Regions from separate parts of the Moritella viscosa genome, predicted to be linked through region 1. Evidence: predicted binding sites of a transcription regulator. Region 1 holds the regulator's gene; each other region holds the start of a gene.
The links. Region 1 encodes ArgR, which controls arginine synthesis, uptake and breakdown. Its sites were predicted from a motif close to ANTGAATANNTATTCANT; they were not measured.

Region 1 (7,927 bases):
ACCTTATTGATACAGTACTTCTCGACTATGTTCAAAATACCTTCGCACTTGTTTTCCTTGTTTGTTTAATCAGTAGTATTATCGCGTTACCTGCCGCTTGGCTTATTGCCATGTGTGATTTTCCTGGGCGTAAAAGTTTACAGTGGGCATTGATGTTACCAATGGCCATGCCTGCTTATATTGTGGCCTATATTTATACTGATATGTTTGATTATGCTGGACCGGTACAAATTGCCTTACGCGGTATATTTGGCTGGCAGAGTGCCAGTGATTATTGGTTTTTTGATATCCGAACCATACCCGGTGCTGCAACTGTTTTAGCATTGGTGTTATATCCTTATCTTTATTTATTAGCTCGGACTTCATTTCTGGAACAATCAACCAGCCTTATTCAAGCAAGCCGTGTACTCGGCAGTTCAGCACTATCGAGCTGTATTCGTGTGTCATTACCCCTTGCGCGTCCTGCAATTGCTGTTGGTTTATCGCTGATCGCGATGGAGACTGTTGCTGATTTTGCTACGGTGAATTATTTCGCGGTAAATACGTTAACCACTGCGGTTTATGATACTTGGATTGGTCACGGTAGTTTAACGGCTGCCGCGCAATTATCGGTGATGACGTTATCGGTGATCTTATTGTTTGTCGGTTTAGAGCGTTTTGCACGTCGTAAACAACAAGTGTTTCAAAAAAGCATGCTACATGAGCAAGAGGTGCGTTATCAGTTAACGGGCTGTGCTAAGTTATTGGCGATGGTTTGGTGCTGGTTGTTGGTGTTTGCTGGTTTCTTATTACCGTTTACGGTATTAGTTAATTATGCATGGCATTACTTTGCTGAATCTTGGACTGAGGAGTTCTTTCAATACAGTGCAAACAGCTTAATTCTTGCGGTTATTGTCGCTGGTTTAGCGGTTCTTTGTGCGATATTATTGGGTTTATACCGTCGTTTAGTCGGTTCTAAATATGCGACTATTCCAGCACGCATCAGCACCATGGGTTATGCATTACCCGGTACTGTATTAGCTATTGGTATTATTATTCCGTTAACGTCAGCCGACTTTTTATTAAATGATATGACTGAATTGTTGTGGGACTGGACACCGGGTTTGGTCTTTACTGGCACTAGTTTTGCACTTGTTTTTGCTTATCTTATTCGTTTTTCTGCGATAGCGGTGGGTTCTATTGAAAGCAGTATTGATAAAATATCGCCGTCACTAGATATGGTCACGCGCACGCTAGGGCACCGTCCGCATAGTATGATCCGTAAAATTCATATTCCCTTAATCCGGAAAGGTGTATTGGCAGCATTTTTGTTAGTCTTTATTGAATCAATGAAAGAGTTGCCAACGGCTTTGTTATTACGCCCATTTAACTATGAAACGCTAGCGACTTACGTATTTCAGTTTGCTTCTGATGAAATGTTAGAGCAGGCTGCATTAGCGGCCATTGTGATTGTGTTAGTTGGATTAATCCCGCTTATTTTCTTGAACCGTTCTTTGGAGCAACAGCACTGATGACACTATCTTCTTCTCCTGCTTTACGTATTTCTGATCTGCATTGTAGTTATGCTGGCGTCGATATTTTAATGGGGCTTGATCTGAGTTTAGGTAAAAACGAAATTCTGTGTTTATTAGGCCCAAGTGGTTGTGGTAAAACGACAACGTTAAAATTGATCGCGGGGTTACTACCACCCACGCAAGGTCGCATCGAAATTAACGGTAATGTCGTTGATAGTGGTGAATTCAACCTGGCACCAGATAAACGTAATGTGGGTATGATCTTTCAGGATTACGCATTATTTCCACATTTAACAGTGACTGACAATGTCGTATTTAGTTTACATAAACAAAGCAAAAGTAAACAAAAAGAAAAATTGGATTATGTACTTAATCTGGTTAATCTGACCGAATTCGCTGACCGTTATCCACATCAATTATCGGGTGGTCAACAGCAGCGTGTCGCTATTGCCCGGGCGTTGGCAAGTTCGCCGGCGTTATTATTACTTGATGAACCTTTCTCTAATATTGATAGTCAGGTACGCCATCACTTGATTGAAGAGATGCGCGGCTTACTTAAGTCGCATAACATGAGTGCTATCTTTGTTACCCACAGTAAAGAAGAAGCGTTTGCTTTTGCCGATCGTTTAGCTGTTTTTCATCAAGGTAAGATTGAGCAATTAGGGACGCCAAGTGAGCTATATAACCAACCTGCGACACGTTTTGTTGCAGACTTCTTAGGTAAGGTTAACTATTTAGATGCAGTGGTCGTCGATGACTACAGTGTACAAACTGCATTAGGTATTATTCGCGGTAAGCATAAGTTAACTGCAGCTGTTGGTGAACAAAAACTGCTAGCTCTTCGACCTCAACAATTAAACTTAGCACTTGCAGAGCGGGGGATCGCAGTGATCAGCAAGCAACAGTTCTTAGGTATGACTACACATTGCATTATCACCTTAATAGATAACAATATGGCATTATCGATATCAATGCAGCAACCAATGGTCATCGGTGATGTGGTGAAAGTGACAGTTGAAAATCATGAGCTGGTGTTATTTGATCATGATTAACTGATTAACTGATTAACTGATTAACTGATTAACTGATTAACGAAAGTAATGTTTGGCGTGCGAATCGTCGCTGCGCCAAACATTAATATGCTTATTACAGATACTCAAACAACTCTTTTACTGCACTATCTACTTCTGCAATAATAGTGGTGCTAGTCGGGGTTATGAAAATAGTGTCATCGCCTGCTATCGTCCCCAAAATTCCTTCAGTACGCCCTAATGAATCTAATAAACGAGCGATCAATTGTGCCGAGCCTGGGCTTGTTTGGATCACAATAAGACATTCATTATGGGAAATATCTAATACTAAGCTTTTTAACTGGCTGCTAATCGTTGGCACACCTAACTCCGCAGGGAGGCAATAAACCATTTCATCCTTGGCATTGCGTGTGCGTACTGCGCCAAACTTACTGAGCATTCTTGATACTTTCGATTGGTTAACGCTGTCAAAACCTTGATCTTTAAGCGCATCAACGATGTCACCTTGTGAACCCAGGTGCTCTTCTTTTAATAATCCTTTAAATGCTTTTACTAACTGATCTTGTTTTTCACTCATACTTGTTACCATGTCAGTTGATTCATCTATAATTCAAGTTGCTAATCTTAAAATTAATGTGGTTTTATTATGATACTGTCATTAATTTTATAGTTCATTTATAAAGTTTGCTACTAAGTCATTAATACAATGAATAAATGGATTAGGTTAGCGATGAACTGAATAATTATGCATATGATACCAGCAGGATAGATTTTATCTAGTTTATTTGGTTAATGTGGCACCTGTGCATAAAAACCGAATTAAAGTGAGTATTTATGTTGATATTGAGGTTTGTTCGGTTACTATACTTATATCTAGTGAAATTATATTCAGTTACCATTATGAGCATCGAACTAAAAAACATCTGTAAATCTTGGGGTCAACTTGATGTATTACAAAACATCGACCTTAAATGTGCAAAAGGCGAAACTTTAGTGCTGCTTGGTCCAAGTGGTGCTGGTAAGAGCTCACTGTTGCGTGTGCTTAATTTACTTGATACGCCAGATAATGGCTCTATCAGTATTGCCGGTGAAAAATTTGATTTTTCTGCCACACTGAGTGATAAGAAATTAGCTAAGCGTAGCCAGATGCTAAGACAGAAAGTAGGTATGGTATTTCAACAATACAACCTATGGCCGCATATGTCTGTGATGGATAACTTAATTGAAGCACCCGTTAAGATTTTAAAGCAAACAAAACAACACGCTCGTGAAGAGGCCATGAAGATCCTTGAGCAATTACAATTAACTGATAAAGCCGATGTATTTCCATTAGCCTTATCAGGTGGTCAACAGCAACGTGTCGCGATTGCACGTGCTTTAATGATGAAACCAGAAGTATTGTTATTTGATGAACCGACAGCGGCGTTAGATCCAGAGGTCACTAATCAAGTGGCTGAAATCATTAAATCATTAGCTATCACAGGTATTACGCAGGTTGTTGTTACGCACGAAGTGGACTTCGCGCGTAAAGTCGCTAGTCAGGTTTGTTATCTTGAAAACGGTGGAATTGTTGAATTTGGTGGTGCTGAGCACTTCCAGCAACCACAAACGCCACAGTTTACAAATTACTTAAAACATTAGATTATTTAAATATTAGGAATAGGTTGATCCAAATGAAAAAATTACTCACAGCATTAATTCTAACTTCAGCAGCGGCGCAAGTAACAGCGGCAGAACAAATAAAATTTGTCACTGAAGCGACATATCCTCCGTTTGAGATGATGGATGAAAATAACGAATTCCAAGGTTTTGATATTGATATCGCCCGCGCAGTTTGTACTGAATTAAAAGCTGAGTGTAGTTTTGCTAACCAGTCATTTGATAGTTTGATCCCAAGCCTAAAGTTCCGCCGTTATGATGCTGCAATTGCAGCAATGGACGTAACGCCAGCACGTCAAAAACAAGTTGATTTTTCTGATATTTATTATGAAAACTCAGCGGTACTTGTGGCTGAAAAAGGTAAATACAATGTGGTTGCTGATTTAGCAGGTAAAGCAGTAGGTGTACAAAATGGTACATCACACCAAGCTTACATGACAGATACTTATGCAGATGAAAAAGTATTATTACTTAACTTCCCATCATACCAAAAAGCATTTTTAGACCTTAAAAATGGTCGTATAAATGGTGTATTTTCAGACTCTGCAGTAGCGCACGATTGGTTAACTAAGCACAGTGGTGGTAACTACGAAACTGTGGGTAAAGCCGTCACTGATGCGAAATACTTTGGTGCTGGTTTTGCTATCGCAGTGCGTAAAGGTAATACTGAATTATTAGCTAAATTGAACAAAGGTTTACAAACGATTAAAGCGAACGGTACTTACGATAAGATTTACGCAAAATACTTTGCTAAATAACTGATAGCAGTGTTTAATCTCGGCCTGAGTTGCATTGCAACATCAGGGGATAGCCAAGTTATTGTAATAACGAGATAATTCATTTTAAAGTGCCTTCTAGGGGCACTTTTTGTTTTTACGTCCGGAGTTTTTATGGATCTTTTGCAGCTTCAATTATTATTGGATGCAACAAAAATCACCCTTGGCCTCGCGCTAACATCATTATTGGTTGGCTTGGTTCTTGCTATTTTATTCTGTGTTGCTGAAATGCAAAAGAACCCACTGATTGCCAAGCCGGTTAGCTTATTTGTTACTGTATTACGTGGTTTACCTGAGATATTGATTGTATTTTTCATTTTCTTTGGTGGTACGCACATCCTATTTCGATTAACCGATGAATACTATGACATTAGTCCGTTTTGGAGTGGTGTAGTGGCATTGTCGTTAATTTTTGCGTCTTATGCATCACAAACATTACGTGCGGCTATTCAATCGGTGCCGAAAGGTCAACAACAAGCAGCACAAGCGCTTGGCATGGGGCCTATGCGTTGTTTTCTGCGTATTACCTTACCGCAAGCATGGCGTTTAGCATTACCGGGTTTAGGCAATCAGTGGATGGTACTGCTAAAAGATACTGCGTTAGTCTCCTTAATTGGTGTGACGGACTTAATGAAACAAGCTGATTTGTTATCAGGTAGTACCTATAAGCCCTTCACCTTTTTGGTCGCGGCAGCAGCGATTTATCTGATTATAACTTTGATTAGTCAATGGTTGTTAAAGCACTTTGATAATTACATTAATCGTTTTGATGCCGGAGTAGCAAAATGACGTTAGATCACTTCTGGTTATTATTTAATGGTTTGAGCACCACCCTTGAAATTACTTTTTTCAGCTTATTGTTTGGGTCTATGATAGCGGCGTTGTTAACGCTGGCGATGATCAATAAGATCCCTGGATTAAACTTATTATCACGGACTATTATTTTGGTCTTTACCGGTACCCCGTTATTGATTCAAATCTTTTTGGTATACAGTGGTCCATCACAGTTTGAGTGGATCAAAGACAGCTTCTTATGGGATTACCTGCGTCAGGCTAAAATTTGCGCGATTATTGCGTTATCGTTTAATACGGCGGCGTATTCATCGTTACTCTTTAAAGGTGCGATTGAATCGGTACCACGTGGTGAATGGGATGCATGTAAAGCCCTCGGCATGAACCGCTGGCAGACACTAGCTGTTATCGTGCCACATGCGATACGCCGGGTATTACCGTCTTATTCTAATGAAGTAATTTTGGTACTCAAAGGTACATCATTAGCCAGCTCGATCACGATTATGGATGTGATGGGTTATGCCAATCAAATCAATGGTCAAACCTATGATGCATTAATGGCCTTTTCTGCAGCGGGTATTATCTACTTAGGCATGAATGGTATCTTGGTATTAATCTTTAAACAACTAGAGAAAAAAGCCCTCGCGTTCCAATCTTAATTTCTGCATTAGTTGCTTACTGATATTGTTATTGATACCGATATCAGTGAGCAAATTGTATTATTTCACCTGAAAGTGAATCGCTAATAGATAGAAAGCGAAACTCTTAAAACCCATACGTAATTCATTTATTTACCGTGCATATTCGTGTTGTTAATTGTTTTTTAATCAATGTTGCAGTAAGGTAGCAGTGATTAAAGGAATGTGTGAATATTGTATTCTACATAAACAATTAAGATAATGGAGACGTCTATGAAAGTTGCTGTATTAGGTGCTGCTGGTGGTATCGGTCAAGCTTTAGCCCTACTTTTGAAAACTCAACTACCTGCTGGTTCAGATTTATCACTATATGATATCGCACCAGTAACTCCAGGTGTTGCTGTTGATTTAAGCCATATCCCTACAGACGTTACTATTGCTGGTTTTGCTGGTACAGATCCTACAGATGCACTTGTTGGTGCTGACGTTGTACTTATCTCTGCGGGTGTTGCTCGTAAGCCAGGCATGGACCGTTCAGATTTATTTAATATCAATGCTGGCATTATCAAAAACTTAGCCGCTAAATGTGCTGAAGTATGTCCAAATGCATGTATCGGTATTATTACTAATCCTGTTAACACTACTGTGCCAATCGCTGCTGAAGTACTTAAGCAAGCGGGTGTTTACGATAAGCGTAAACTATTCGGTATTACGACGCTGGATGTTATCCGTTCTGAAACTTTTGTAAGTGAGCTTAAAGGCATTTCACTTGCTGACGTTGAAGTGCCGGTTATCGGTGGTCATTCAGGTGTCACTATTCTTCCGTTACTTTCTCAAGTTAAAGGTGTTGAATTTACAGCAGAAGAAATTGCGACGCTAACACCACGTATTCAAAATGCTGGTACTGAAGTTGTTGAAGCTAAAGCGGGTGGCGGTTCTGCGACACTTTCTATGGGTCAAGCAGCAGCACGTTTCGGTCTTTCTCTTGTTCGCGCACTACAAGGTGAAGAAGGTATCGTTGAATGTACTTATGTTGACGGTGGCTCTGAGCACGCAACGTTCTTCGCACAACCTGTACTACTAGGTAAGAACGGCGTTGAAGAAGTATTAGCATACGGTGACTTAAGCGAATTTGAAACGAACGCACGCGATGCAATGCTAGAAGAACTAAAAGCGAACATCACATTAGGTGAAGAATTCGTTGCTGGTTAATCATTACATTTAGCCTGTTAGGTTAAAGATGATGACAATTGAAACCCAAGTTATTTTTAACTTGGGTTTTTTTATTTAAGAAAGCGACACATCGGTCGATATAACTGTTACTACAGTAGTTATTATCGCGCAAATTTTTTAGGTTGATTGATATGTTTATAACACCGACAGCTAGGTTAACGACAATTTGTCATTATGTGAAAGCTGCATTATTAGTCATGGCGACGAGTGTGTCTTTGGCCGTTGTAATGCCAGTCTTTGCAGAAGAAAGTGTCAAGACTGTCGTGTTTAGCAAACCAGTTGGT
Region 2 (7,927 bases), on a different contig from region 1:
TATTTGATTGCTAAACTGTCACTGGTTTACATTGAAACATTCCGTAATATTCCTATTTTATTACAGATATTGTTTTGGTATAACGTGGTACTTGCTACGTTACCAAGCCCACGACAAAGTATTTCTTATTTTGATTCTGTCTTCATTAATAACCGTGGCTTAATTATTCCAGATCCGATCTTCGAATCGGGCAGTAGCTTTATTCTTATTGCGTTTGTTCTGGCGTGTGTCAGTGTCGTATTTCTTGCTAAATGGGCGACTAAACGTCATGACTTAACCGGTGAAGAATTTCCTTTAGTGAAAGTATCTTTGGCTATTTTAGTCTCAGCTCCTTTACTTGTATTCTTTATTACGGGTCAACCAATCAGTGCTGAATATCCGGCATTAAAAGGGTTTAATTTCAAAGGAGGGGTTACCATAATCCCTGAGTTACTTGCGCTTATCTTTGCGTTAAGTATCTATACCGCGACTTATATTGCAGAAGCTGTACGTGCGGGGATTGAAGCTGTACCCCCAGGTCAAAAAGAAGCGGCAAAATCATTAGGATTACAAGAACATGTGATCTTACGTAAAGTTGTTTTACCACAAGCATTACGCGTGATCATTCCCCCTGTTATTAATCAATACCTTAATCTAGTGAAAAATTCATCACTGGCAACTGCAATTGGTTATCCGGAAATTGTTACCTTGTTCTCGGGGACGACGCTTAACCAAGTTGGGCAGGCTATTGAGATCATTCTAATGACGATGGCTGTGTATCTTGTTTTCAGTATTGTTATATCACTGCTGCTGAATTGGGTTAATGCAAGAATGGAAATTAAAGGAAGATAATATGGCTGTTTATACGATTAAAGAGGCCAAACCTGCACCTTCAACCACTAAGGGTGTTGTATTCTGGTTACGAGAGAATTTATTTTCTACTATACCTAATACACTGTTAACACTGCTTGGCATCTACTTTATCTATTCGACGATACCACCATTATTAGATTGGATGCTCTTTGATGCGACTTGGAGTGGCACTAAAGAGGAAGTGGTTAAAGAAGGTGCTCGCTGGATATTTATCATCGAAAAGTTCGATCAATTTATGTATGGGTTCTATCCTGAAGCCTTACATTGGCGTCCGAATCTGGTTGCTGTGTTGAGTTTAGGGCTTATATTTGTCGTGCCACGCATTGGTAATATTAAGATTAAACTTACGGCAATGCTATTGTACCCAATTGTATGCTTTATCTTGATCCGTGGTGGACTAGGACTTGAAGTAGTCAGTACTGAAAAATGGGGCGGCTTAATGCTGACTATTTTGGTTGCAGCTGTCGGTATCATTGCATCATTCCCAATTGGTATTTTATTGGCGTTAGGACGTCAGTCAGACAACATGCCGATTGTTAAAACCTTATGTGTTGGGTTTATCGAGTTTATTCGTGGTGTACCGCTTATTACTATTTTGTTTATGGCGTCGGTAGTACTGCCATTATTCTTTAGTGATGGTATCGAATTTGATAAGTTATTACGTGCGTTAATTGGTATTACATTGTTCCAAGCAGCTTATATCGCTGAAGTTATTCGTGGTGGTTTACAAGCTATTCCGAAAGGTCAATACGAAGCCAGTGAGTCATTAGGGCTAACGTATTGGCAAGGGATGATTTTGATTATTCTGCCACAGGCATTAAAGATCTCTATCCCGAATCTAGTAGGCTCTTTCATCTCGCTGTTTAAAGATACAACACTGGTACTTATTATTGGCTTATTCGATATTCTAGCAATGGTAACACTGACTAACAGTGATACCAGTTGGCTTGGTTTTGAAATCGAAGGGTACGTATTTGTTACCATGATTTATTGGGTATTTTGTTTCAGTATGTCGCAATACTCGCGCGTGATTGAACGTAAATATAATACCGACCATTAACAATTACCGTAAATTTTACAGTTTAAACTGACCATTTACGTAAGGTAATTGGTATAAGGAAGTATCATGTCAGAACAAGAATATATGATCAGCATGCAAGACGTTAACAAATGGTATGGTGATTTTCACGTACTTAAAGATGTTAACTTAAATATTAAGAAAGGCGAAAAAGTGGTTATCTGTGGCCCGTCAGGCTCGGGTAAATCAACTACTATTCGTTGCTTGAACCACCTTGAAAAATTTCAGGAAGGTAAGATTAGTATTAACGGTACTGACCTGATTGATGATGTAAAAATCGTACGTCATATTCGCTCACAAGTTGGTATGGTATTCCAGCACTTTAATTTGTTCCCACATCTTTCAGTATTGGAAAACTTGTTATTAGCACCAACTTGGGTGCATAAGAAACCAAGGCATGAAGCGATTAAAACTGCGATGTACTACCTTGAGCGTGTGAAGATTGCCGACCAAGCGCATAAGTTTCCAAATCAGCTTTCTGGTGGCCAACAACAGCGTGTAGCGATTGCTCGTTGTCTGTGTATCAACCCTGAGATTATGCTGTTTGATGAGCCAACATCGGCACTGGATCCTGAAATGGTATCGGAAGTGTTAGATGTAATGGTTGAGCTTGCAGATGAAGGTATAACCATGATTTGTGTAACGCACGAAATGGGCTTTGCTAAGAAAGTGGCTGACCGCGTTATTTTCATGGATGCAGGGCAAATTATTGAAGAAAATGAACCACATGAGTTCTTTGATAATCCACAATCAGATCGTTTAAAAATGTTCTTAGATCAGATCTTATCGCACTAAGCTAGTTGCTACTACAACAGTACTGACTGCGAATAGTACGTACTCAATAAGCCTTACTCTGCAGCCGTTGTTACAATGGGTCGCGGTAAGGCTTTTTTGATCTCGTTTTACTATACGACTAGAATACCTCTCACATTAAGATCCCTCCTTTACTTACTCTACTGAATAATTCTAATTGTTTAATCAATAGTGTGACTTTAATGAATGTAAAACCGTCTTTTAAGAAAAGCATGACTAAAAAAAATTATATATATTAATTAAATATACAATATATACTTTATAAATAACTTATGTATAACAACTTGTTATGTGTTTTATTTGTAAATTGAATTTATATTTTAAAAACTATGGGAATTGTCTTTTGAGGTAATAAGTGAACACATTAACGCACGCGAAGCTAAATGATATTAAACAAGGTTATAAGAAAAACAGAATGGCTTATATTCCAGGGGAAGAACTATTAGAAGTTCTTATCGGACTCGGTGCTAAGCGAGATGATATCGAAGAATTACAGCTGGTGAGCGAAGGCCTAGTAGATGATCCGACTTTGGCGTTTCGGCGTTCTAGAAGTGGGCGGTTTTGCTATGATTTAGATAAAAAAAACTGTTATAGAACAGAATTTCAGCCTTTTGTTTTATCGAAAGAGGAAGACTTTATTCGCCATGATTCAGGTAAAGATAGACACTTTAGAGGATTGAGTGAATCGTTACAAGATAATACGATTTTTAAAAGTTTACTTCTGTTCAAGCATTTAGTATGTCATGACATTGTCACCACTTGTCGTCCAAATATCGATTACGCCTCTAAAAAATGGGTGTGTACTGTTTTCAATTTACGCACGATTACATCTCCTGACTTAATTGGCGAACCGGCGCTAGAAGGTGTCCACACGGATGGTGTTGATCACACGATGACCACATTATTGGGACATCATAATATGGCAGAGCACAGTGCTAAGACTTTTATACATTCAATGGAAGAAGATAACTCACTTAGATGGCATGACGCGAATCCAGAGCTGATTTTAGATGAAAAGCAGCACAATCATTTTCTAGATACTTTGATCATTTGTGATAATGAACGAAAGCATAGCTTATCGTCGCTTGAAGCAATAGACACAATGAAAGAAGCGACAAGGGATATGCTGATATTTTTTACAAGAAAGCCATCAATGAAAGGCCATGTATCATACAAATATGATTCTTTGAACAAGCATCCTGATTACCCGATGGCGTTAAGCTTATTATGATGAACATAACCTATAAAACAAATACGTTTAACTTAAATGAAATAGCACCAATACTATTTTTATTGATGTGGAGTAGCGGTGCTGTGATGGTCAGAGTTGGCTTGCTTTATTCTTCAGTGTGGACTTTTCTTGCTATTCGAGCATTGATATCACTTAGTTGTATCGGTTTGATATATTTAGTCATGATAAAAATAAATAAGACACCATTGAAAGTAATTGCAATCAAAGACAAGATACAAATATGGATCGTCGGTCTTTTACTTCAGGTTTTGTATTTGTCGTTTTATTTTATTTCAATCGATACGGGGATATCTCCGGGACTTGTTACTTTAATATTGGGGCTACAACCGTTACTGATCCCTATATTCTGTAAGCATAAGTTGGACAGTACTAAAGTTGCGCTGCTAATGTTAGGATTTGTCGGATTGAGCATTGCTATATTAGGCACAAAAGACGTAGAAATGTTGGCCCTATCAGGGATACTGTTCGCTGGATTAGCATTACTCTCTATTACGTTAGGTACAATCAGGCAGGGTAAACTCGAGGTAAACCTTGTACAAGCGATGTTTTACCAGAACCTATTGTCAGCTTCTATTTTTGTTGTTATCGGCTACATTAATGGCTGGCAGGTTACTTGGACAACGGAATTTATTTTTTCTGCTCTGTGGATGAGTGTTGTTGTATCTGTGGGTGCACTACTCTTACTCATGTATATGATCCAAAGAGAAAGTTCAGATAGTGTAGGCGTACTATTTTACGCGATTCCAATACTCACCTTTCTATTTGACTATTTTTTGTTTGATGAAAAATTAACGTTAGTTACTTTTATCGGCATAATATTGGTTGCGACTTCTGTGGTGTTATACCGTAAAAAAGCCGTTCTTCAATCGACTTCTAACACTTAATGCGGTAGTTTTTAGGTGACTGACCATAGTGATTTGAAAAGCAGCGTGTAAAGGAAGATGGGCAGACAAATCCGACTTCTTCTGAGATGCGAGTAATTGGTAAATCGGTATTATTTAGCAAAATTTTTGCTCGCTCCATTCTCATCTTTGCAAGGTATTTTAGTGGTGTTAATTTAATGTTTTTATTGAAGAGGAATTTAAATTGGGTTGGACTTAGGAATGCAACTTGCGCAAGTTCATCAATAGTATAATGTTTAGAAATATCCTGATTGATATATTGAATTGTGTTTTTGATTCTAGAGTCAATTTTGCTGCTTAGATCTTGCATGTCGAGTATATCGAAGAGTAATAATATCATTCTTTCCTCGACGGAAGGGGTTAAATGAAATTCTAATTGATTTTCTACGAATTTCACATAGTTATTTGCGGCTTCACCCAGTGGAATGATGGTGTTCAATTTATTTGGTAGTTCGTTGACATCAATGATCAGAAAGCGAAAGTCTTCTCTTGCTCTAAACTCATGGTAACAGCCCGCTTTTATCACCACGCAGTCCCCATATGAGACACTAGCTGTTACCCCATTCAGTTTTAGATCAATGAATCCACGAATCGGAATCAGTATTTGATGATGCTCATGAGTATGACCTTTGGCATATTTGCTGTATGTCCGTATTGTGATTTTCTTGTTCATACTTTGATCCTGAATCAATAAACAACGGTTTAACTTTATCATCATAGCCACTGTATCAATATTTTCATTCATTCTCAATTTATTGATTTTTAACTGATATTTAAAATGGTGTTATTTTTAGTTATAATGTTTATTTATAATTCCTTATGAATGAGCGCGTGTAATCTATGGACATTAAATCATATGCTGTAGAATGGGTGATTGAGATTGCAGACTTGTTTCATCAATCTGTTCACGCGATTGATCCTTCGGTATATACCCCAGAACAGAAAGAAGCTTGGGCTGCAACCCCTCCTGACTATGAAAAATGGTCCCTACGACTAGATGAAAAAAGACCGTTTGTGGCTATCGTCAATGGGTGTGTCGCTGGTTTTATCGAACTGGATGCCGATGGTCATATTGATTGTACTTACACACACCCAAATTTTCAGGGGATGGGTGTCGCGTCTGCACTTTATGAGCACTTACTTACGGAAGCAAGACTTAACAATATCGAACGTTTATATGTTGAGGCATCATTTATTGCTAAGCCGTTCTTCGAGTATAGGGGTTTCTTTGTAATAAAGAGAAATACCTTCCAACGGAATGGTGTGACTTTAGTTAATTTCACAATGGAAAAACGTAACTTAAATAACAGTGACTCAATGTGAGGCATACTTTTGAGGGAATAAAATGAGAATATTAAACGGATCATGTTTATGTGGAAAAGTGGGTATTGAAGTACCTGATGACTTTGATTATATGGGTAACTGTCATTGTTCTGAGTGTCGTAAATTTACTGGTTCAGACTACTAAACCTAACTTTCATATCTTTGTCGCTTCAAAAGCGCCATGGCTTGATATTAATGACCAGTTAAAGCAGTTTAAGCAAGGTCCTGTTAAGTAATACTGATATAAGCGTTAACTATTGTATCTATCGAGGTTTAGATGAATTTTTTAATTGAACAAGAAATCGCGCTTCATCAATATGAAGTAAGACAGAATAAAGCTGACATTATACGCCTATTGCATCCTGAATTTAGAGAAGTTGGAGAGTCGGGAACGAGTTACGATTTCCAAAGTATTAATGCCATGATGGAAGAAGAGCAAGCGTCAAACGGCTATATCCATTCTCAAGACTTTGAATGTATTAATTTAGAGGCATCCGTGCAAATGCTGCTATACAAATCAGCATCGGTTGATGAATTAGGAATCAAAAGCCATTTTTCGAAACGTGTATCTATTTGGGTATTAAATGGTGTTCAATGGCAATTGAAATATCATCAAGGTACTCCGTGCGATTCATTCTGAATTACCACATATTAAAGTTGCAGATGGTAAGGGTAAAAAGCTCGGCCGCACGCTTATCAGACCAACTGGTATTACTGAGGTGCGAGATTTACTGGTTATCATATAGTAAAAACCCAGCAATCATAAGCAATTGCTGGGATAAAACACAGATTTTGGCAGGGATGATAAGCCTTACACGTGGGGACTAGTGTGACGTTTATCTTTTGCTATGTTTTATATTTGCGTGTTGTCTGCTGCAGTTGGCGCTGGAGTACGAATTAAATGGTCAAATGCACTTAAACTGGCTTTTGAACCTTCACCCATCGCAATAATAATTTGCTTATAAGGCACTGTGGTTACGTCACCGGCTGCAAATACACCTGCAACAGAGGTTTCACCTTTGGCATTCACTTCAATTTCACCACGAGGTGATAAAGCAACACCACTGCCTTTTAAGAAGTCACTGTTTGGCATCAAACCAATTTGTACAAAGATACCAGCAAGTTCGATCTGTTTTTCATCACCAGTCGCACGGTCTACATAATTAAGTGCAGTCACTCGCGTACCGTCACCGATAACTTCTGTGGTTTGTGCTTGTTTAATTATCTCAATATTAGCCATACTGTTAGCTTTGTTGACGAGTACTTGATCGGCACGTAAGTTATCTGCAAACTCAAGTACAGTCACATGTTCAACAATACCTGCTAAGTCGATTGCGGCTTCGATACCAGAGTTACCGCCACCTATCACGGCTACTTTCTTACCTTTGAATAACGGACCATCACAGTGTGGGCAGTAAGCAACACCTTTGTTACGGTATTCTTGTTCGCCGGGTACGTTCATTTCTCTCCAACGTGCGCCTGTTGATAAGATCACACTGCGGCTTTTTAATATCGCGCCACTATCGAGTTCAACATGAATATAGCCATCGGCTGTTTTTTCTGCACTGACTAAACCACTCGCTCTTTGTTCGTTCATGATATCCACGTCATATTCTTTTACGTGTTCTTCAAGTGCTGCAGCGAGTTTAGGCCCTTGGGTTTCTTTTACCGAAATAAAGTTCTCGATAGCCATTGTATCCATAACTT
Region 3 (7,927 bases), on a different contig from region 1:
CGGCTTTTTCATTTAGATACATCAGAGTTTGATACGGTGACATTGCTTCACCATTAACAGCGGTGATCTCACCTTTAACAACTGATAGCGTTAAAAATTCAGGTTTATTCGGTGCATCAATTGGATCAACAGTCATGGTCCAAACTTGTTTTGTTGGTTGATTCCATGGGTCTTCTAATTCGCCACCCTCATGGGAAATGTGCCAAGCATTAGCATCACGGCTGTAAATTTTAGTCGCTGATGCAGCAGTAGGAATGTCACGTTCAGCTAAGTATTCAAGTAGAGATTCACGGCTGGTTAAGTCCCAGATACGCCAAGGCGCAATCACCGTTAGTTCTGGTGCAAGTGCAGCAAAACAAGATTCAAAACGGATCTGATCATTACCTTTACCTGTACATCCATGACAAAGTGCATCAGCACCAACTTTACGGGCAATTTCAACTTGTGCTTTAGCAATGATTGGACGAGCCATTGACGTACCTAAAAGATAAGTACCTTCGTAAACGGCACCTGTCTTAAGCGTTGGGTAGATATAGTCAGAGACTAATTCATCCTTTAGATCAACGACGTAACATTCAGATGCACCCGAAGCCAATGCTTTAGCTTCAATGCCCTCAAGTTCTTCAGCACCCTGACCTACATCAGCAACAAACGCGACAATCTCACAATTGTCATAGTTTTCTTGTAACCAAGGTAAAATAACTGAAGTGTCTAAACCACCAGAATACGCTACTACTACTTTCTTAACTGTTTGTGTCATTTTCATTTTCCTTAATATGTTACTTCAGCAATGTCAGTAAAACTGCATTTTGGGCATGCATTCTATTTTCGGCTTGATCAAAAATTAGCGATTGTTCGCCATCCATCACTTCCGATGTTATCTCTAACTCACGATGAGCGGGCTGACAATGCAATACATGTTTAATTCCTGTGCGAATCAGTAATTCTTTGTTTATCTGATACGGCATGTATTTTTCTTTTACTTGTTCCAATGGAGTATCATCCCCCATAGAGACCCAAGTATCACCATAAATAACATCATAATCAACGATGTCATCAAGGTTATCTGTTACATTTATTTTACCACCGCTAATGTTAGCTAACTCCATGGCTTGCTTAACAATTTGAGCGTCAGGACTACTGCCTCGTGGACATACAGCTGTCACTTCAGCACCCAAGATAGCACCGGTTAGCATTAATGAATGCGTCACGTTATTACCTTCGCCGATATAGGCTAGTTTTACTTTCGAAACATCTTCATAGTGTTCCGAGATTGTTAAGAAATCAGCCAATGCTTGGCAAGGGTGATATAAATCGCAAAGTGAATTAACAACGGGTACGCTGCCATGCTCCACTAATCCTTCTAATGTTTTATGACTCATAACGCGGGCTACAATAGCATCCGCCCAACGAGAGATATTCGCAGCAAAGTCTTTTACTGTCTCACGCTCACCAATTGCACCATTTTGTGCATCAAGATAAACCGCATGACCACCTAATTTATGAATGCCGATATCAAATGTTACGCGTGTTCGTAGTGACTGCTTTTCATAAATGGTTACAACGCTTTTACCCGCTAATGCTTGTGAGTACTCTGCCGGATTGGCTTTCACTGCTTTAGCCAATGCTAATAAGTCAAGGATCTGTTGTTTACTTAAATCTTTAACTGATAATAAATTTTCCATGATCGAACTCCGTTAACTGATCAATATTAGCTAGAAACTTTCGTTCCCTCTGCTTCACCATTTAATAACGCCACTAACCGCTCAGGCACTTTCCAACTCGCTAATTTGATATCGCGATTTAAAGATGCTGCCGCCTTTAATGCCGCTTTCACTTTTACTTCCATACCGCCATGAATCACACCAGCAGTAATAAGTTCATCTGCATAGCTGCTGTTCATCTCAGTAATTAACTGCATATCCGCGTCTAAAATACCGGCCACATCAGATAACATGACTAAATCAGCATCAAGCGTTTCACAAATAGCCGTTGCAGCTTGATCTGCATTCACATTTAATAACTGTCCCTTTGCATCAATACCAATAGAACTAATAATCGGTAAAAAACCACTACTGAGTAACGCAGCTAATAATGTTGGGTCACCCGCTTCACACTCTCCGACAGCACCAAGTCCTGCTTTTGATTGTGTTACCGTTGAGATACCGCCATCAGCAAGACTTAAACCAACGACTTTAGCCCCCGACTTCAAACCCTGTGCCATTAATACTTTATTTGCCGTACCTGCTAACGCGCCGGTGATATAACCAATATCTGTAAATGGAGTAACACGTAAACCGTTCTTTTTCTCGCTAACGATATCCATCTTTGCTAGTAAATCGTCAACAAAGCAGCCACCGCCATGCACCAAAATAAGAGGACGTGACGATGCTGACTTATATTCACTCAACGCCGAAAACAACTGTTCAAGTGCCGTTTCGTTTTCAAGTAATGCGCCGCCAAGTTTTAATACTAATGGAGTTGTCACTGTTATATTCCTTATACTAATGACGTTGTCATCGCGAAACCAAAACGAATATTGATACACTGTATTGCTTGTGCAGCGGCACCTTTTAATAAGTTATCAATCGCAGAAACCACAATAAGGTCTTGCCCTTGTTGCTGCCACGCTAAATCACAATAAGCGGTTTTCTCAACTGCTTTAATACTTGGCCAGCCGCTTGGTAATAACCGCACCATAGGTTGATCTTGATACGCCTCTTGATAAGCTGCTGTCACTTGTTCTGGTGTAACACCAGCTGCAAGTTTGACGTTAATCGTTGCTAAGATTCCGCGTTTAAAACAGCCTAAGTGGGGTGTAAAAATAACGTCATGACCTAAATGTGAACTTATTTCAGGTTGATGACGATGGTTGAACACACCGTAAGGTGCATGGCTTACTTCGCAAAATGCTGAACCTAACGCCGCTTTACGACCTGCGCCACTCACGCCACTAACGGCATTAATGATTGGTTTTTGATCCTCTGCAATCAAGCCATGTTTAGCTAACGGTTTTAATGCTGATAACGATGCGGTTGGATAACAACCCGGCACCGCAATTAAGTTTGCTTCTGCAATATCAGCACTCGCCCATTCAGCTAAACCATAAACAGCACTCTTTAATTCTTTATCGAAGTTATGTTTAAAACCGTAATAATTTTCATAAAAAGCAGGGTCGTTAACTCTAAATGCACCGGACAAATCAAATACCACCGCATCCTGCGCTAAAAACTCAGCGGCAATATCATGGCTAACTTCATGTGCAGTTGCTAAAACAACAATATCAACATCGTCGCAAATATTTTTTATATTGCTAACAGCTAATGGTTCAATTGTTTGGTCAACAACACCTAATAAATGACCATATAATGAAGAAAATGATTTTCCTGCATCCAAACTGTGTTCTGAAACATACAAGCCTGCTAATTCAAGTTCTGGATGTTTAGTAATGTAATGGGCTAGCTCAGCACCGGTATACCCGGTAGCACCGACTAAAATTGTTTTTAACATGTTTGACTTCCGTGTTTGCTAAATTGTAAAACGACGGGCAACTTCGCCCTTTCCAATCGCACTTGCTTGCATAAATGAAGCTGTGCTAATGCATTTTAAATACTGTCTCGTCAAAACGATGAAAAACGATTCATTATCTAACCCATACGTTGTAAAGTAAGGATGATTAGAGAATAAAACAGATTACATTTTTATGCAACTTTATTGCATAAAAAAACAATCATTCATTACAGGATCGTAATATGCAATTACCCAAATTCACTGAACTTTATAAATCACTTATCCTAACACCTTCAATTAGTTCATTAGAAAAAGAGTTAGATATCAGTAATAAACCTATTATTGAGCTACTCGCTGGCTGGTTCACCGAACTTGGTTTTAGCATCAATATCACCAGCGTACCTGACACGAATGGTAAATTTAATCTAGTCGCGACCTATGGCAAAGGTGATGGTGGATTATTATTGGCTGGACACACAGATACCGTTCCGTTTGATGAAGGTTTATGGACCAAAGATCCGTTCCAATTAACTGAAAAAGACGATAAATGGTATGGCTTAGGTACGATTGATATGAAAGGTTTTTTTGCCTTTGTGCTCGAAGCATGTAAAAACATTGATTTAACTAAGTTAGATAAACCATTACGCATTCTTGCCACTGCTGATGAAGAGACCACGATGGCAGGAGCAAGAGCAATTGCGGCCGCGCAAAGTTTTCGACCTGATTATGCAGTCATTGGTGAGCCAACCGGTATGGTTCCCGTATTTATGCACAAAGGTCATATGTCAGAAGCAATACGTATTACCGGACGCAGCGGTCACTCTTCAGATCCCGCTAATGGAGTCAATGCCATTGAGATCATGCATCAAGTAACAGGGCAGTTATTGCAACTGCAACGTAAATTAAAAGAACAATATGCCTGCGATCATTTTGTTATTCCACAACCCACACTTAATTTTGGCCATGTACACGGTGGTGACAGCCCAAACCGCATCTGTGGCAGTTGTGAATTACACATCGACATGCGCCCTATTCCAGGCGTAAGTCCCGATGAACTGTTCATGCTGCTTAACCAAGCATTACTACCAATCCAAAAGCAATGGCCTGGTGCTGTAGATGTTTACCATCTGCATGAACCGATCCCAGCTTATGCGTGCGATGCTGATTCAACGTTGATTAAATTAGCTGAAAAACTCACAGGTGAAGACGTTATACCTGTGAATTATTGTACCGAAGCACCATTTATTCAACAACTTGGATGTGACACTATCGTCATGGGGCCAGGGAGTATTAATCAAGCCCATCAACCTGATGAATATTTAGATTTATCCGCAATTAAACCAACACAGGCGATTATCCAAAAACTGATTGAAGAAACATGTAAAAACTAACTAAAGAATTATCATTTTGTAGTAAAATTACACCCGATATCACAATTAATCGCATTAATTACACGATTTCATTGACGAATGTCACTAAATATAGTTATTTTACACACATAACGATAATAGTTGTTGCCGTATTACATCACTGAATTGAAGGATTATGTATGTCAGATAAATATGCAGCGTTACGAAGTAATGTCGGCTTATTGGGCCAAGTACTAGGGAATACAATCAAGGATCATCTTGGAGAAGAGTTCTTAGATAAGATTGAAACCATTCGTCAACTAGCAAAATCATCCCGTGCAGGTAATGATAAAGACCGTGCACAATTACTCACCGTACTGCGTAGCCTCTCTGATGATGAGCTATTACCAGTAGCGCGTGCATTTAGCCAATTCTTAAATCTGGCTAACATTGCTGAGCAGTTCCACACCACTTCACGTAATTGTGCAGATAACACTTGCGTGCCAGACTCTATCGATGAACTCTTTGCTAAACTAAATAACTCTGAAATCAGTGAAGAAGATGTACTTTCTGCGGTTAAAAACCTTAAGATCGATTTAGTACTGACTGCTCATCCAACTGAAATTACCCGTCGTACCCTAATCCATAAGCATGGCGCGATTAATAAATGCCTTAGCCAGTTAGAACTTACTGAATTAAGCAGCAAAGAACGTGATGTCTTCATGACGCGTATCGAACAATTGGTATCACAAGCTTGGCACACCAACGAGATCAGAACAGTACGCCCAACGCCTGTCGATGAAGCTAAATGGGGCTTTGCAGTAGTAGAAAATTCATTATGGGATGCAGTACCAAATTTCTTACGCAGTCTTGATAAACGCTTACAAGACCGCTTAGATTACCAATTACCTATTGACGCTTCACCCGTTAAATTTACCTCTTGGATGGGCGGAGATCGCGACGGTAATCCGTTTGTGACTTCAACGGTCACCGAAGAAGTACTATTAACCAGTCGCTGGATGGCGATTCACTTGTTCCTTAAAGATGTAAAGCATCTCACCAGTGAATTATCAATGAATGACTGTAATGACACATTACGTGCATTCGTCGGTGAAAGTCATGAACCATACCGTGTGTTACTGAAAAAGTTACGTAGTGAGTTAACAGAAACATTAGCGAGCTTAACTGCACAGTTAAAAGGCGAATACACAGAAAGCCGTGACATCATCACCACAACAGCACAGTTACGTGAGCCATTGTTAGCTTGCTATAACTCACTTAATGCCTGTGGTATGCGCGTTATTGCCCAAGGTGCATTACTCGATACTATTCGCCGCGTTGAATGTTTCGGTGTGAGTTTAGTAAAACTTGATATCCGCCAAGACAGTGATCGTCATACAGATGTGATCGCCGAAGTAACCCGTTACTTGGGTCTTGGAGACTACGCACAATGGAGCGAACAAGATAAACAAGCGTTCTTATTACAAGAGCTTAATAACAAGCGCCCCCTGATCCCACAATGCTGGCAACCGTCTGCTGATGTGAAAGAAGTACTTGATACTTGTCACACTGTGGCAAAACAAGATCCAGAAGCACTGGGCATTTACATCATTTCAATGGCACGTAAAGCCTCTGATGTATTAGCAGTGCAATTACTATTAAAAGAAACAGGTTGTCCATTCCGTCTACCTGTTGCGCCATTATTCGAAACATTAGACGATTTAAATAACGCAGGAACAGTAACAGCAAGTCTGTTAGCGATTGATTGGTATAAAAACTACATCAATGGTCATCAGTACATCATGATCGGTTATTCTGATTCTGCAAAAGATGCTGGTGTAATTGCCGCGTCTTGGGCGCAATATCGCTCGCAGGAAGCCTTAGTTAATATTTGTGAGCAAGAAGAAATTAAGCTGACTTTATTCCATGGACGTGGTGGTAGCATCGGTCGTGGTGGTGCGCCTGCACATGCAGCTTTATTATCACAACCTCCGGGGTCACTAAAAGGTGGTTTACGCGTAACAGAGCAAGGTGAAATGATCCGCTTTAAGTTTGGTCTTGCCAATGTTGCAGAACAAAGCTTAAACCTCTACACCAGTGCAATTTTAGAAGCTAATTTACTACCGCCGCCAGCACCAGAACAAGCTTGGCGTGATGCAATGGATCAAATGTCTGCGGATTCATGTGAAGAATATCGCTCATATATCCAGGGTCATGAAAAATTCGTACCTTATTTCCGCTCTGCAACGCCTGAGTTAGAATTAGGTAAACTGCCACTCGGTAGCCGTCCAGCAAAACGTAAACCAAACGGTGGTGTAGAAAGCTTACGTGCCATCCCTTGGATCTTTGCATGGACACAAAACCGCTTGATGTTACCCGCTTGGTTAGGTTGTACCGCAGCATTCAAAAACATGCTCGATTCAGGTCAGCGTGAGACACTGCAAGAAATGCAGCAACAATGGCCGTTCTTTAATACTCGTATTGAAATGTTCGAAATGGTATTTTTGAAAGCTGATGCTTGGTTAGCGGAATATTATGACCAATGTCTAGTGACTGAAGATTTATGGCATTTAGGTAAAGAACTACGTGCAAGTTTGGCATTAGCAACTGAATTGATCTTAGGTTTAACACCTGACACGCAATTACTTGATGCCCAACCTTGGAGTAAAAAGTCAATTGAGTTACGTAACCCGTATACAGATCCCCTGAACATCCTACAAGCAGAGCTATTAAGCCGCGCACGTAGCTGTGAAGAAGTGAATCCTGATATCGAACAAGCCTTAATGGTAAGTATCGCTGGTGTTGCAGCAGGTATGCGTAATACCGGTTAACTTTCAATTTAGTTATCAGCTAATGAGTAGATAATAAAATGCCGACATCATCGTCGGCATTTTTAATTCTCATATAAGCTCACAGCAGTATCGTTTACTACCTTGGACGTACACCCAGAGTATGACAAATAGCATACGTTAAATCAGCGCGGTTTAACGTATAGAAATGAAAGTCCTTCACCCCTTCGCGCGACAATACTTTCACTTGATCAATAGCGATACTTGCGCCAACCAGAT

Region 2: BT797_RS07915 (2OG-Fe dioxygenase family protein) is a predicted target of ArgR. The motif match lies at 3,050-3,067, and genes of this name have one in related genera.
Region 3: argC (N-acetyl-gamma-glutamyl-phosphate reductase) is a predicted target of ArgR. The motif match lies at 3,693-3,710, and genes of this name have one in related genera.

Annotation. Positions count from the first base shown of each region.
Region 1 covers NZ_FPLG01000087.1:49,291-57,217, reverse strand. Annotated here, with positions in the region: gene BT797_RS11910 (ABC transporter permease) at 1-1,511, shown strand, start outside; gene BT797_RS11905 (ABC transporter ATP-binding protein) at 1,511-2,566, shown strand; gene argR (transcriptional regulator ArgR) at 2,661-3,122, opposite strand; gene artP (arginine ABC transporter ATP-binding protein ArtP) at 3,446-4,186, shown strand; gene BT797_RS11890 (transporter substrate-binding domain-containing protein) at 4,219-4,962, shown strand; gene artQ (arginine ABC transporter permease ArtQ) at 5,095-5,769, shown strand; gene artM (arginine ABC transporter permease ArtM) at 5,766-6,431, shown strand; gene mdh (malate dehydrogenase) at 6,684-7,622, shown strand; gene BT797_RS11870 (tetratricopeptide repeat protein) at 7,775-7,927, shown strand, end outside.
Region 2 covers NZ_FPLG01000052.1:18,176-26,102, reverse strand. Annotated here, with positions in the region: gene BT797_RS07930 (amino acid ABC transporter permease) at 1-831, shown strand, start outside; gene BT797_RS07925 (amino acid ABC transporter permease) at 833-1,912, shown strand; gene BT797_RS07920 (amino acid ABC transporter ATP-binding protein) at 1,979-2,725, shown strand; gene BT797_RS07915 (2OG-Fe dioxygenase family protein) at 3,099-3,974, shown strand; gene BT797_RS07910 (DMT family transporter) at 3,971-4,879, shown strand; gene BT797_RS07905 (AraC family transcriptional regulator) at 4,869-5,570, opposite strand; gene BT797_RS07900 (GNAT family N-acetyltransferase) at 5,738-6,220, shown strand; gene BT797_RS24555 (GFA family protein) at 6,243-6,365, shown strand; gene BT797_RS07890 (nuclear transport factor 2 family protein) at 6,498-6,860, shown strand; gene ahpF (alkyl hydroperoxide reductase subunit F) at 7,074-7,927, opposite strand, start outside.
Region 3 covers NZ_FPLG01000090.1:16,918-24,844, forward strand. Annotated here, with positions in the region: gene BT797_RS13070 (argininosuccinate synthase) at 1-760, opposite strand, end outside; gene BT797_RS13075 (ornithine carbamoyltransferase) at 780-1,685, opposite strand; gene argB (acetylglutamate kinase) at 1,712-2,488, opposite strand; gene argC (N-acetyl-gamma-glutamyl-phosphate reductase) at 2,500-3,510, opposite strand; gene argE (acetylornithine deacetylase) at 3,753-4,901, shown strand; gene ppc (phosphoenolpyruvate carboxylase) at 5,060-7,690, shown strand; gene metF (methylenetetrahydrofolate reductase) at 7,788-7,927, opposite strand, start outside.